Regions from separate parts of the Mycobacteroides stephanolepidis genome, predicted to be linked through region 1. Evidence: riboswitches for the same ligand, from Rfam matches in the RefSeq annotation. Region 1 holds a riboswitch; the other holds the start of a gene.
What was found. Region 1 has a riboswitch for S-adenosylmethionine ahead of MSTE_RS02315 (aminotransferase class V-fold PLP-dependent enzyme). Riboswitches for the same ligand answer to the same signal wherever they lie in the genome.
Positions count from the first base shown of each region.

Region 2: another riboswitch for S-adenosylmethionine. It lies ahead of MSTE_RS18910 (bifunctional o-acetylhomoserine/o-acetylserine sulfhydrylase); the one in region 1 lies ahead of MSTE_RS02315 (aminotransferase class V-fold PLP-dependent enzyme).

Region 1 is NZ_AP018165.1:450,725-458,384, reverse strand. Features, by position in the region: gene MSTE_RS02325 (SDR family NAD(P)-dependent oxidoreductase) at 1-215, opposite strand, end outside; gene MSTE_RS02320 (flavin-containing monooxygenase) at 212-1,801, opposite strand; gene MSTE_RS02315 (aminotransferase class V-fold PLP-dependent enzyme) at 1,885-3,210, opposite strand; SAM riboswitch class IV at 3,243-3,355, opposite strand; gene MSTE_RS02310 (TerC family protein) at 3,626-4,597, shown strand; gene MSTE_RS02300 (Pls/PosA family non-ribosomal peptide synthetase) at 4,778-7,660, shown strand, end outside.
Region 2 is NZ_AP018165.1:3,799,428-3,807,087, forward strand. Features, by position in the region: gene MSTE_RS18905 (NADP-dependent isocitrate dehydrogenase) at 1-1,174, opposite strand, end outside; SAM riboswitch class IV at 1,390-1,526, shown strand; gene MSTE_RS18910 (bifunctional o-acetylhomoserine/o-acetylserine sulfhydrylase) at 1,667-2,995, shown strand; gene metX (homoserine O-acetyltransferase MetX) at 2,992-4,176, shown strand; gene MSTE_RS18920 (class I SAM-dependent methyltransferase) at 4,197-4,931, shown strand; gene MSTE_RS18925 (hypothetical protein) at 4,998-5,675, shown strand; gene MSTE_RS18930 (DUF3017 domain-containing protein) at 5,680-5,979, opposite strand; gene MSTE_RS18935 (bifunctional methylenetetrahydrofolate dehydrogenase/methenyltetrahydrofolate cyclohydrolase) at 5,994-6,839, opposite strand; gene MSTE_RS18940 (nitroreductase family protein) at 6,859-7,509, opposite strand; gene MSTE_RS18945 (NADH:flavin oxidoreductase) at 7,599-7,660, shown strand, end outside.

The sequences.
Region 1 (7,660 bases):
GCTGCCGGATCTGTGACATCGAGCTGGAACGCGACGGCACGCAGTCCCTTGTTGTGAATGATCTCCGCCGTTTCCTGGGCGGTCGTCAGATCCAGATCCGATGCCACCACCTCCGCACCGCTCTTGGCGAATTGGATGGCAATGGCCCGCCCGATGCCGCTGCCGGCGCCGGTCACCACAACAAGATCTGGTTTACGTGCGGGTAGCAGCCTCATCCCACGACCTCCTTGTTGCGCTTGCGCCTCGATGCCACCTTCACCACGGGCGCCACCGTCTCGCTGCCGTAGCGATAGTTGTCCAACCGGAAGTACTTGTTGTGGAAATACATCTCGCCGAAACCGCCTGGCCGGAACGGCGAGTCACCGTGATTGTCGATGTAGTAGGTGTTGGCGGTCGAACATGCCGGGGAGAGCCACAGGTGATTCTTGTTGCGCTGGTGCATCTTGTCGAAGTAGGCCTGGTGCACGTCCTGCTTGACCTCCGCGGTGGTGGCACCGCGTTTCTTGGTCTCCGCGATGACCCGGGCCGCGTGCGCGGTCGTCGACTCGATCAGCATGTGATACGGCCCGAACACGTATCCGTACGGCCCGAGAACGAGGAAGAAGTTGGGGTACTCGGGAATCGAAACACCCTGGTACGCCTGATAACGACTCTCCTGGAAGAACCGCTTCAAGTCCTTGCCGCCTCGCCCGGCGGTCGGGAAGGCCGGCATGTGATCCCAGATCGCAAATCCGGTGGCACAGATCAATACATCTACTTCATGCTCGACGCCGTCCGCGGTCAGCAGACCTTTCTCGGTGATCCGCTGAATCGGCTCGGTCACCAAGTCCACGTTGGGCCGGTTGAACGTCTTGAGGTAGGTGTTGGAGAACGACGGACGTTTACAACCAAATCCGTAGTAGGGCAGCAGCTTCTCGCGGGTCACCGGATCATCGACCTGTGTACGCATCCAGGAACGAATTCTGTTGGCCATTGCCATCGACGCCGATTCGACATACTTGGAGTCGAGGTTGAAAACAGCGTCCGGGATGTATGCGGTGCCGAGGTTGATCGCGTGTCGAATACCCTTGGCAACACCGGGGAATCCGAACAGTGCCCGCCAGAACGCGTTGTACTTCAAGTCGGGCTTGGGCCCGACATAGATCGGTGTGCGCTGAAAGACGGTGAGATGGCCAACCTCCGGAGCGATCTCGGGAACCAGCTGCAGCGAGGTCGCCCCGGTTCCGATGACCGCCACCCTCTTGCCGGCAAGCTGAACATCCTTGTCCCACAGCGCGGTATGCATCAACACTCCCTGATAGGAATCGATGCCGTCTATTTCCGGGAGCTTGGGTTGCTCAAGCCCGCCTGTCGCGGCGATCACATGCCGAGTGGTGATGACAGTGTCATCGTCCAGGGTAAGAGCCCAGATGTTTTGTGACTCATCAAATTCCTGACGAACGACGCGTGTATTGAAGCGGATCTTGCGGCGCAGGTCATGCTTGTCGACGAGCTCGTTGGCGTACTCCTCAAGTTCATCACCCGGGGTGAAGAACTTCGACCAGGTGGTCTTCTGGTCGTAGGAAAAACTGTAGATAACGGTCGGGATATCAACGGCCACGCCCGGATACTTGTTCGCGTGCCAGGTTCCGCCGGCGGCCCCCCACTTCTCCAAGATCACGAAATCGTGGACTCCCCTTTTGGTGAGCTCAACACCTGCTCCGATACCGCCGAAGCCGGCTCCGATGATCACGACTTCATGGTCGGGAACAACCCGTTCCCGATCGTTCACTTCGCTACCCCGCACACGTGTACTAGTCATTCGACGTCCTTGTCGGTCCGACCCTGTGATGTGTCGGACTGAAAGTATCACATATTATAAGTTACGGATACTGCGATTCGGCGTCAGACCACCAGGAAATCCGGCAGGGGTCGCGGGTCGTCAACGGGCCCCACCTGTCCGTCCCGCTCGACATAGGTCAGGGTCGGGCCATGGCGAACAAGCTGGCCGATCGCATCGACGAGGCGCGTGATGTCACCCGCACTAGTTCCCAGCCCGACGCTTGCGCGTAGCGCCCCACCCGGAGCACCCAATCTGGCCAGTAGCGGATGCGCGCAGAACCTGCCGTCGCGCACTCCGATTCCGTGCTCGGCGGACAGATACGCGGCGGCCACCGACGGCGTGTATCCGGCGACCGTGAAGGACACAATGCCCAGCACGTCTCGACCGCCATCCCAGATACGAAGGGTGTCAACGCCTTCGATCGCCTCGAGCCCCTCTCGGAGTTGAACGGTGAGCGCCCCCTCGAGGCGGCTTATCTCTCCCAGCGCGGCCAATGCCTCACATGCCGCCGCCACGGCGGCAACGCCGACCACATTGGGAGTGCCCGCCTCATGCCGCTGCGGTCCGACGAGCCACTCGGCCCCATCGATACCGACATTGCGCACCGCACCCCCGCCTGCCAGATAGGGTCGCGCGGCGTCGAGCCAGTCACTTTGTCCGACAAGGACTCCGGCACCAAACGGGGCATACAGCTTGTGCCCGGAGAACGCGAGGTAGTCGATTCCGGTTGCCGCCAGGTCGACGCGACGATGTGGAACCAACTGCGCACCGTCAACGGCGATCCTCGCGCCGTGCCGGTGGGCAACGGCAGCGAGTTCAGCCAATGGCAGCACCTCGCCGGTGACATTCGATGCGCCGGCAACGGCCAGCAGCGCGGCGGGCCTCCGGGCGAGTTCCTCATCCAGCGCAGCGACGGTGTCCGCGACGGTGGCTCGATGCGCTACCACTCGGGCGCCATATCGCTGCCAGGTCAACAGGTTTGCATGATGTTCGATATCAAGCACCACCACATTTGGGTGCCTCCGGCCTTCAGACTCCGCCGCACAGGGCACCGCCGAAGCGAGCAGATTGAGAGAGTCGGTGGTGTTGCGGGTAAAGATCACATGGTGGTCGGGGGCTGCCCCCACGAAACGCCCCACCGTTTCCCGGGTGCCCTCATACACCGCGGTGCACACGCGCGAGGCGTATCCGGCGCCGCGGTGGACGCTGGCGTAGTACGGGAGCAACTCGTTGACGCGGTCCGCGACATCGCCGAGCGCGGGTGCGCTCGCCGCGTAGTCGAAATTGGCGTATCTGATCCAACCACCTTGTGCCAGAGGAACTTTGATATCTGCTCCGACGACACGCGCGACCGGTCGCTCAGATCCAGATTGTGTGGACACTGACATGTGACATCCCATCTCACCGGACCCGCCCGGCGAGTCCACGCTTGCCACACTCGGTTGAGCGCGGCCAGGTCGTCACCTGGAGCACCCCACCGTGGAGGAGGGTTGCCGACCAGCTAGCCAGGGCTTGTCGCTGGTTCTCATGACCTGAGGGCAGTGTGCCCACCGGCCGCGGCCATCGTCAAGCGCATTGCGCAGGGTGATTTCAAATGCGCGGTGTCACATCGCCGACGTCACGTCGTGATCCGGCCCGATTTTCCGATCCCCGCGCAGTAGGGCACACTGACTGGTGGAGGGGAGTATTCCTTTCGCTGCGGTGTCGTCATCACATCGGCCATTGTCGGACCGGTCGGTGCCGCGGGCCGGTCACGTATCGGCGGAAGAGACCTCCGGCGTTTTGGCGACCGGAGGTTATTCAATGCAGGTATCCCAGCTCGAGTGGATCATCACGCTGGCCGTCACGGTCGCGATCTTGTTGGTCGACGTCGTCGTAATCGGTAGGCGCCCCCATGAGCCCTCCGTTCGCGAGACCGCCACCGCCCTGAGCATCTACATAGGGCTCGCGGTGGCATTCGGTCTGTGGGTGTGGTTCTTCCACGGCAGCCAGTTCGGGCTGGAGTTCTTCGCGGGCTGGCTCACCGAGTACAGCCTGTCGGTGGACAACCTGTTCATCTTCCTGATCATCATGGCCAGCTTCAAAGTTCCCCGTGTCTATCAGCAGGAGGCGCTGCTGATCGGCATCATCCTGGCGCTGATCTTCCGCGGCATCTTCATCGCGCTGGGCGCGGTGGCCATCGAGCAGTTCTCCTGGATCTTCTACCTTTTCGGCGCGTTCCTGGTGTACACCGCCATCAACCTGGCCCGGGACACCGAGCACGACGACGACGCCGATAACGCCGTGGTGCAGTTCGCCCGCAAGCACCTGCGGACCACCGACACATGGGACGGTCTGCGACTGTGGGTCCGGGAAAACGGCACGCGACTGATGACGCCGATGTTCCTGGTGATCGTCGCCCTCGGCACCACCGATCTTCTCTTCGCCCTCGACTCGATCCCCGCGATCTACGGGCTCACCAAGGAGCCCTATCTGGTGTTCACGGCCAACGTGTTCGCCCTCATGGGTCTGCGTCAGCTGTACTTCCTGCTCGGCGACATGCTCAAGCGTCTGGTGTACCTGTCGCAGGGACTGGCCTTCATCCTGCTCTTCATCGGCGTCAAACTGATCCTGCACGCGCTACACGAGAACGAGCTGCCCTTCATCAACGGCGGCGAGCCGGTGCACGTGCCCGAGATCCCCACGCTGGCAAGCCTTGCTGTGATCATCGTGACGCTGCTCATCACCACCGTCGCCAGCCTGTACAAGACCCGGCGTACTGCCAAAGAAAGCTAGGGCCCAACGCCTGAGTGATGGACGGCGCGGTCCACCGTGGCAAACTTGGCGGCGATGGGCTCACCGTGCCCGCGGGAGCGCTTCCGCGCGGCGGCGAGCCCAGCTGCAGCCGGACCGATAGGCTCGCTGCGGTACCCCTCCAGGCCCATAGATCCGACGCGGAAATCAACGAGGAGCAGCGTGACCGGCCCCGACGAGTCACCCACTAACCGCGCGGGCGACGAGGCCCCCGAGCCCGCCGTTCAGGAAGCCCCGGCTCACCCGGTGCCCCCGCAGTATCTGCTCGGTCGGTCGGCCCCTCCGGCCCGGACGCTGATCGACATCCTCTACTCAACCGCTGCGGAGCACCCCGATGCTCCCGCCATCGATGACGGCACCATCCAGCTCACGTACTCCGAGCTGATCGTCGACGTCGAGGCCAGTGTCGAATGGCTCGGGACCCGGGGAATCGGGCGCGGTGATCGCGTCGGTATCCGGATGCCCTCCGGCAGCTACTCGCTCTATGTGGCGATCCTGGCCACGCTGGCCGCAGGCGCCGCGTACGTTCCGGTGGACGCCGACGATCCGGACGAACGTGCCGCGCTGGTTTTCGGCGAGGCACAAGTGGCCGCGGTGATCACCCCCGACGGACTCGTTCGTGGACCCGGATCGTCACGGGGCTGGCGCGCCACCAAACCCACACCGCGCGACGACGCCTGGATCATCTTCACCTCGGGGTCCACCGGCACCCCCAAGGGTGTGGCGGTGACACATCGCAACGCGGCAGCCTTCGTCGACGCGGAAGCGCAGATGTTCTTGCCGGACAATCCGATTGGTCCGGATGATCGGGTACTCGCCGGGCTCTCCGTGGCCTTCGACGCCTCCTGCGAGGAAATGTGGCTCGCATGGCGCTACGGCGCCTGCCTGGTACCCGCGCCGCGTTCGCTGGTCCGCAGTGGCATGGATCTGGGCCCGTGGCTGGTGTCCCGCGATGTCACCGTGGTGTCAACGGTGCCCACCCTGGCCGCATTGTGGCCGGCCGAAGCGCTGGAGGCGGTGCGGCTGCTGATTTTCGGCGGCGAGGCCTGCCCACCGGATCTGGCCGAGCGGCTGGCCACCGGTGAGGACGGCGCCGCACGCGAAGTGTGGAACACCTACGGCCCCACCGAGGCGACCGTGGTGGCCTGCGCCGCACGGCTCGACGGAGTGAGCCCCGTCAGCATCGGGTTACCTCTTCCGGGTTGGGATCTGGCCGTTGTCGATCCGAAGGGCAACCAAGTCGGCTACGGCGAGGTCGGTGAACTCGTCATTGGTGGCGTCGGCCTGGCCAAATATCTCGATCCCGAAAAGGACGCCGAAAAGTACGCTCCGCTCCAGACTCTGGGGTGGTCGCGGGCCTATCGCAGCGGTGATCTCGTGCGCCTGGAGCCCGACGGTCTGTACTTCCAGGGCCGTGCCGACGACCAGGTGAAGGTCGGCGGCCGCCGTATCGAACTCGGTGAGGTGGATGCGGCACTGGTCAATCTGCCCGGCGTGAGTGGTGGCGCTGCCGCGGTACGCAAAACCGCCAGCGGCACCCCGCTGTTGGTCGGATACATCGCCAGCGCCGATCCCAACTTCGATATCGCCGCGGCCCGTGCCAGCCTGGCCGAATCACTTCCCGCCGCGCTGGTGCCGCGACTGGTCAAACTTGACGAGCTGCCCACGCGCACATCGGGGAAGGTCGATCGCAACGCACTGCCCTGGCCACCGCCGGGCGCGGATACCGACGACGACGCAACCGAACTGGGCGGCACCATGGGCTGGCTTGCCGGACTGTGGCGCGACATCCTGGCCGCCTCGGTCGACGGGCCCGAAGCCGATTTCTTCGCTCTCGGCGGCGGATCTCTGTCGGCCGCACAGCTGGTCGCGGCGTTGCGGCAGCGCTATCCACAGGTGACCGTTGCGAACCTGTACGACCAGCCGCGACTCGGATCACTGGCCACTTATCTGGATGAACTCGCCCCGCCGATCGAGGTCGAACCCCGGATCGTGAAGCCGGTGCCTCGGCTCACCGAGCTGGCGCAGTTGGTGGCGACCATTCCGTTGACCACCCTCACCGGCCTGCAATGGGCGACGTGGCTCGCCCTGGCCAACAACGTGTTCGCAACATTCAGCAATGTGCCCTGGCTGGTCACGGTCAACTGGTGGGTGCTGCTGGCAGCCTTCCTGCTCTTCATCACTCCCCTGGGTCGCATGAGTATCACCGTCATCGGGGCGCGACTACTGCTCTCTGGGGTCAAGCCGGGGACGTACGAGCGCGGCGGAAGCGAGCACCTGCGAGTCTGGATCGCCGATCGCCTCGCCACCGCAAGTGGTGCCGAAAACCTTTCCGGCGCACCGTGGATGGTGTACTACGCCAGGGCTCTGGGCGCTCGGGTAGGCAATGGGGTCGACCTGCATTCGTCACCGCCGGTGACGGGCTGGCTGGAACTCGGCGACCGCAGTTCCGTCGAACCCGAGGTCGATTTGTCCGGGCATTGGGTTGACGGCGACAAGTTCCATGTCGGACCCATCGTCATCGGCGAGGATGCCACTGTCGGGGCCCGCACCACCCTGTTGCCGGGCGCGGTCATCGGCAAGAACGCTGATGTGGCACCGGCTTCCGGTGTCGTCGGCAGAGTCAAGAACGGCCAATACTGGAAGGGCTCACCGGCCGTGAAGTCGGGCAAGGCGCGCCATCCCTGGCCTGATTACCGTCCGCCCCGCGCCGGCCAATGGGTACCCATCTACGGAGTGACGTCGATTCTGCTGGGCGGACTGCCCCTACTTGCCCTGGCCGCCGGGCTAGGTGTGGTGGCCTTCGGCATCAGGAATACGGCAACGATCTGCCAGGCCGTGGTTCCCGCACTCATCTGGACGCCGGGCGCAGCGCTGGTCAGCGTCGTCGTGTACGCCGCCATCACCGTCGTGTTGGTACGGCTGCTGTCGATCGGGGTGCACGAGGGGTATCACCCCGTCCGCAGCCGACAGGGCTGGCAACTGTGGGCCACCGAACGCCTCATGGACGCGGCCCGTAACTATCTGTTCCCCATCTACGCCAGC
Region 2 (7,660 bases), 1.6 Mb from region 1:
TCATCTCCTGATAGATCCGGGAGAAGGTCGACTCCGGGTTGACGGCCTTGGTGTCCTTGAGCTTGCCGTCCGCGCCGTACATCTTGCCGCCGGCCCGGATCATCGCGGGCATCGAGGCGTCGACGATCACGTCGCTGGGCGAATGGAAGTTCGAGATGCCCTTGGCCGAATCCACCATGGCCAGCTCGGGCCGGTGCTCGTGGCAGGCGTGCAGGTCGCGAATGATCTCCTCGTGCTGCGATGCCGGCAGCGCCTCGATCTTGCTGTAGAGGTCGGACATGCCGTTGTTGACGTTCACGCCCAGCTCGTCGAACAGCTCCTGATGCTTGGCGAAGGCGTCCTTGTAGAAGATCTTCACCGCGTGCCCGAACACGATGGGGTGGCTGACCCGCATCATGGTGGCCTTGACGTGCAGGGAGAGCATCACGCCGGTCTTATATGCGTCCTCGATCTGCTCTTCGTAGAAGTCGCAGAGCGCCTTCTTGCTCATGAACATGCTGTCGATGATGTCGCCCGCGCCCAGCGTCACCTCGGGCTTGAGCACGATGGTCTCGCCGCTCTTGGTGGTCAGCACCATCTTGACCTTGCGGTCGCGATCCAGCGTCAGCGACTTCTCACCGTGGTAGAAGTCGCCTTCCTTCATGGTTGCGACGTGGGTGCGCGACGCCTGCGACCACGTGCCCATGCTGTGCGGGTGCTTGCGTGCGTACTCCTTGACCGCACGCGGTGCGCGCCGATCCGAGTTACCTTCACGCAGAATGGGGTTCACGGCACTGCCCAGACACTTGGTGTACCGCACCAAGATGTCCTTCTCTTCGTCGTTCTTCGGGTCCTCGGGGTAGTCCGGCAGCTTGTAGCCCTTACCCTGCAGTTCCTTGATGGCGGCCAGCAGCTGGGGCACCGACGCGCTGATGTTCGGCAGCTTGATGATGTTCGTCTCGGGCAACTGCGTCAGGCGGCCCAGCTCGGCCAGGTTGTCCGGAACGCGCTGATCCTCGGGGAGGTACTCGGTGAACTCGGACAGGATGCGTGCGGCAACGGAGATATCGCTGGTTTGAACGTCGATACCGGCGGGGCCCGCGAAGGCCCGGATGATCGGCAAGAAGGAGTACGTCGCAAGCAGCGGCGCCTCGTCTGTCAGCGTGTAGATGATGGTCGGCTGCTGCGCACTCATGGTCACTCCCGGCATCGTTGATCGGACTTGTTGGTCGGTCAAATCTCAGGCATCCCGTGGGTCACACGGTTGACCTATTCAGTATCACGTCGCTTCCGAGCCTAGGCGGGCGGACGGGCTGTGATCGCGCTCCCATCGTGGCCGTGAGCCACCACCGAGCCGTGCCTCGCATACCTGGTGGCAACCATTCGGTGCATTGCGATACGCTTTTAAGCGGTCATGAGTACCAGCGTCAAGCCCCGGCTCGCTGGTCGGCAACCCTCCAACCGCGGTGGGGTGCCCCGGGTGATGACCAGGTTGAGTAGCCGACTGGGTTATGAAAGGACAGTCGGCCACACGGCAAGCGCGGGTCCGATGACGGGCCCCGAGAAGACAGGTTGGCCCAATGAAGCGTTCGTCACCCGGGGGTGAGTCCCTGCATTCCTGTTATCGGTGTTGTCGCTGTCGCATGCCCTAAACCGCCAGCCCCGCACCGACCACCAGGAGGTTCCCATGACCGATATCGATCCCACCGCCCAGTGGGCGTTTGAGACCAAGCAGATCCACGCAGGCCAGACCGCCGACCCGGCGACCAATGCCCGAGCCCTGCCGATCTACCAGACCACGTCCTACGTCTTCAACGACACCGCGCACGCGGCGGCGCTGTTCGGGCTGTCCGAAGAGGGCAACATCTACACCCGCATCGGTAACCCGACTCAGAATGTCGTCGAGCAGCGCATCGCTGCCCTCGAAGGCGGAGTGGCAGCGCTGCTGCTCGCTTCCGGGCAGGCGGCAGCGACATTGGCCATCATCAACATCGCGCAGGCCGGTGACAACATCGTGTCGAGCCCGCGCCTGTACGGCGGCACATACAATCTGCTGCACTACACGTTGCCGCGCCTGGGCATCTCAACCACCTTCGTCGAAGATCCCGACGACCTCGACTCCTGGCGCCGCGCCATCACGCCACAGACCAAGGCGCTCTTCGCCGAATCGATCTCCAACCCCAAGAACGACATTCTCGACATTCCCGGCATCTCGAAGATCGCGCACGAAGCGGGCGTCCCCCTCATCGTCGACAACACCGTCGCCACCCCCTATCTGATCCAGCCGCTGGCCCACGGCGCCGACATCGTGGTGCACTCGGCCACCAAATACCTTGGTGGACACGGCAATGCGATCGGTGGCGTGATCATCGACGGCGGCACCTTCGATTGGACCCAGGGCCGCCACCCCGGATTCACCACTCCGGACCCGAGCTACCACGGGGTGGTGTTCGCCGACCTGGGCGCACCGGCCTACGCACTCAAGGCGCGTGTGCAGCTGTTGCGCGACCTCGGTCCCGCCATCTCCCCGTTCAACGCATTCCTCATCGCGCAGGGACTGGAGACGTTGAGCCTGCGGGTGCAACGCCACGTCGAAAATGCACAGCGGGTGGCCGAGTACCTCGCCGCCCAGCCGGAGGTCACCGGCGTCAACTACGCCGGGCTGCCCACCTCCCCCTGGTACGAACGCGCGAAGTCATTGGCCCCCAAGGGCGCCGGTGCGGTGCTCGCATTCGAACTGGACGGAGGAGTCGAGGCGGCGACCACCTTCATCGATTCCCTGACGCTGCACAGCCAGGTGGCCAACATCGGCGATGTGCGATCGCTGGTCATTCACCCCGCCACGACGACGCACGCACAGCTCTCGCCCGCAGAGCAGGTGGCCTCCGGTGTCACACCCGGCCTGGTGCGGTTGGCGGTCGGCATTGAGGGTATCGACGACATCCTGGCCGATCTGGATACCGGATTCGCCGCGGTGCGGCGACTCAAACAGCCCGCGGCGGTGGCATCATCATGACCTTGACCGACGATCTTCGCGCAAGCGACTCAGCCGACCATCAGCTTCCCGTGGCGAACATCGCTCTTCCGCAGGGCGATGAGATCGCCTACGTACCAATAGGTTCGATCACGCTGGAAAGCGGTGCCGTCATCGATGACGCGACCGTCGCGGTACAGACATGGGGAAAGCTCTCACCACGCCGCGACAACGTGGTGTTCGTCTGTCATGCGCTGACCGCCGACTCACACGTGATCGGAGCCGCCGGTACAGACCACATCACCGGCGGCTGGTGGCAAGGAATCATCGGCCCTGGCGCCGCGATCGACACCGACCAGTGGTGCGCCATCGCCACCAACGTGTTGGGTGGCTGCCGGGGTAGCACCGGCCCGACTTCCCTTGCCGCCGACGGAGAGCCCTGGGGGTCACGATTCCCCGAGGTGTCGGTACGTGACCAGGTGAACGCCGACGTCGCCGCACTCGCACAACTCGGCATCACCGAGGTCGCCGCCGTCGTCGGCGGTTCGATGGGCGGTGCACGCGCGCTGGAATGGGCTGTCATGCAGCCGGATTCGGTGCGTGCAGCGCTGGTGCTGGCGGTTGGTGCGCGCGCCACCGGCGATCAGATCGGCACCCAGAGCACGCAGATCGCCGCCATTCGGTCCGATCCGGACTGGCAGGGCGGCGACTATCACGGCAGCGGACGCAGCCCGCAGAGGGGACTGAACCTCGCCCGACGCATCGCGCACCTGACCTACCGCGGCGAGGTCGAGCTGGACACCCGGTTCGGCAATGATCCCCAGGTCGGCCCGGACGGGCCCGAGGATCCGTGGGCCGACGGCCGATACGCGGTGCAGAGCTACCTGGAGCATCAGGGCAACAAGTTCGTTCGGCGCTTCGACGCCGGAAGCTACGTCATCCTGACCGAGGCACTCAACCGGCACGATGTCGGCCGGAACCGTGGCGGCGTCGAGAAAGCGCTGCGTGGCTGCCCCGTGCCCGTCGTCGTCGGCGGTATCACGTCCGATCGGCTGTACCCGCTGCGCCTGCAGGAGGAATTAGCCGACCTGCTGCCCGGTTGTACCGGCTTGCGAGTAGTCGAATCGTTGCATGGCCACGACGCGTTCCTCATCGAGTTCGACGCGGTGAGCGAGCTGGTTCGGGAGACACTCGCCCTGGCCAAGTCAACACAGGCTTCGTAAACGGAACCCGAGGAGCGCGAATGCCGGACGCACAAGCAGAGCCATCGCTGTCGTTCGGTTCACAGGCCGCCGCCTACGAACGGGGGCGCCCGTCCTACCCACCCGAGGCCATCGACTGGCTGCTGCCCGACGGAGCACACGACGTCCTGGATCTGGGCGCCGGTACCGGGAAACTCACCACCCGCCTGGTGGAACGCGGACTCAACGTGATCGCGGTGGATCCGCTCGCCGAAATGCTTGAGGTACTGAGCAATTCACTTCCCGAGACGCCCGCACTGTTGGGGACCGCCGAGGAGATTCCGCTGCCCGACAACAGCGTGGATGCGGTGCTCGTGGCGCAGGCCTGGCACTGGGTGGATCCCGAACGCGCCATTCCCGAGGTCGCTCGCGTGCTGCGCCCGGGCGGGCGGCTAGGGCTGGTGTGGAACACCCGCGACGAGCGTCTGGGTTGGGTGGCCGACCTCGGCAGGATCATCGGCAGCGAGGACGATCCGTTCAACCACACGGTCAGCCTGCCCGCACCGTTCACCGGGCAGCAGCGACACCAGGTCGAATGGACGAGTTACCTTACCCCTCAGGCACTTCTGGACATGGTGGCCTCACGCAGCTACTGCATCACCGCCCCCGAAGCCGCCCGGAAGAAGACGCTGCAGCAGGTTCGGGAGCTGCTGTCCACTCATCCTGCGCTTGCCCAGTCGACGGGCCTGGCGCTGCCGTACGTCACCGTCAGCATCCGGGCGACACTCAACCAGTAGAAGATCTGTGAATCGGGTGCCCCAATTCACAGAGACGAATACGCCGCGTGCCGCTACGGTGTACCCGTGCGTACGGATCGCCGCCTGCTGGCAGCCCTCTTTGTCACCACCACATTCCTGACCCCGGCACTCGCCGGCTGTGGATCGGCGGGGTCACCTTCGGACACCAAGAATCAGTCCGAATCCAGCGCCAGCAGCGCGCCCACCGACCGCCACACTCGGCAGTTCATCCCCGAACTGGGCATCTACGTCACCCTCCCGCATGACTGGGTGGCCTTCGCCGATGGGGTGCACGACAACAAGGGGCAGGTGACCTTCCAGGTCCGGCCCAAGTGGGAGTCAACGGAATTCGCGCAATACGTACGCATCCGCAAGTTGACGGCTTCGGACGAGAACACGGCCGCCCCCGAAGTAAAGCGCTGGCTCGAATCGTCGAACGCCGATGCGGTGAGCGACTTCGTCAAGACTCGCAAGTCGAAAGTCACTGCGGATAAACGCGACTCATGGGACGGCCCCAACCTGCCCGGAGCCTCGGCAAGCCTGGAACTGGAAACGCCGCCGGCCGCCGAGGGCAAGCCGCCTGCCACCATCACGCCCAAGATCTACGTGGCGTTTGTCGGACAGGGTGATCAGCGTTGGCAGATCGCCACCAGCAATACCGGCAGCCCCAGCGGCGAGCCGTCCGAACAGTTCTTCGGCGAGCAGGCCGATGCCATCGCACGCTCGGTGCAACTGCTCAAGTAGGCGCCTATCCGGTGCCCAGTGGGTCGATCGTCAACGCCAAGTAGACCATCACCGCAGCGACGGCGCTGAGAGCGCCGACATCAAAGGTCTTGCCGCGCACCGCCAACAGACCCGCGGTGTCATCGGTCAGCACCAGCCGCAGCGCCGCGGCCACCCCCACAGCGATCCCCACAACCAGCGCACCGCGCCGCCAACGATCCGCGATCACCAATCCCAACGCCACCAGAAAGACCGCCGATACCACCAGGATCGGCCACTGCTCACGGGCGAAACGGCGGACGGCATCAAGAGCAGCCCCGAACATGTCCCGGGTAGCCGTCACGAACGTTCCGCTCGCTCGATCACATTGGTAAGCAGGAAAGCTCGGGTCAACGGCCCGACCCCGCCCGGATTGGGCGAGACGTACCCGGCAACATCCCAGACATCCTCGGCCACATCGCCGGTCAGCTTGTCGTCGACCCGGCTCACGCCCACGTCGATCACCGCGGCACCCGGCTTGACCATGTCCGCCGTCACCATATGCGGCACGCCGGCAGCGGCGACGATGATGTCGGCCTGCCGGGTCAAGGCGGCCAGGTCACGGGTTCCGGTGTGACACAGGGTGACTGTCGCATTCTCGGAGCGGCGGGTGAGCAGCAGCCCGAGGGGGCGGCCCACCGTGACACCGCGACCGATCACCACCACGTGCGCGCCGTCGAGCTTGACGTCATAGCGACGCAGCAGATAGACGATGCCCCGCGGCGTGCACGGAAGCGGCGCTTCCTTGCCCAGCACCAGCCGCCCCAAGTTCGTCGGATGCAGCCCGTCGGCGTCCTTATCGGGATCGATGCGCTCCAGCGCCTCGTTCTCATCGAGATGCTTGGGCAGCGGCAGCTGCACGATGTAGCCGGTGCAGTCCGGGTTGGCGTTCAACTCGTCGATGGTGGCGCACAGCGTGGCTTGATCGATATCTGCGGGCAGATCACGGCGGATCGAGTTGATGCCCACCTTGGCGCAGTCAGCGTGCTTGCCCCGAACATAGGCGTGCGAACCCGGGTCATCCCCTACCAGGATGGTGCCCAAGCCCGGAGTCTTACCCGCCGCGGTCAGCGCCGCGGCACGAGTGGCCAGCTCCACAAAGATCTCGTCGCGGGTGGCCTTGCCATCAAGTCGAGTCGCCGTCACACGGCCAGTATTCCAGCCCTCACCAAGTGTCCCAGTGCAGGACGTCGGTGACTGGCTGACGCTTGGCGGGCCGGAAGTCGGTGCCCACGGTGTACGCGATGGGGAACAGCCCGCCCTGGGTGATCTTGTCGAACGGGATGCCCAGGATGTCGGCGGTGCGCTTCTCACCGTCGTCCATCAGGTGCAATGTCGTCCAGGCCGACCCTAGACCGCGGTTACGGGCGGCGAGCATGAAGCTCCACACCGCGGGCAGCAGCGATCCCCACGACGACGCCGCACCGACCACCGGCAGATTGTCGAGGCGTCCCTCGATGCAGGGAATCAGGAACAGTGGCGCCCGCTCGAAGTTCTCGGCGAGGTAGCCGGCCGAGTCCACAACCTTTTCCTTGCGCTCGGCGCGGGTATCGCCCTCGGCGTAGGTGGCGCCCGCACCCTTGGCGTACTTGTTCCAGCCCTCGCGGTAGATGTCGGCGATCGCCTTCTTCTTGTCGGCGTCCTCCACGATCACCCAGTGCCAGCCCTGATGGTTGGAGCCGGTCGGTGCCTGCAGCGCGATGTCCAGACATTCCTCGACAACGGCGCGCTCGACGGGCTTGTCGAAATCAAGGCGCTTGCGCACCGAACGGGTGGTGGTCAGAACTTCGTCGGCTGACAAATTCAGGGAGGTCATACGACGAACGTACATCCACCGGACTTACCGAAAAGTAGGAGTCCACATCCAGAATTCGCGGGCCGCGATCGCGGCGTAACCTCCCGCGCATGGGCAGTGACGCCGCTGGAGTTCCCGATGTGTTGGCGCCCGCGCGACTGGGCCCCATCAC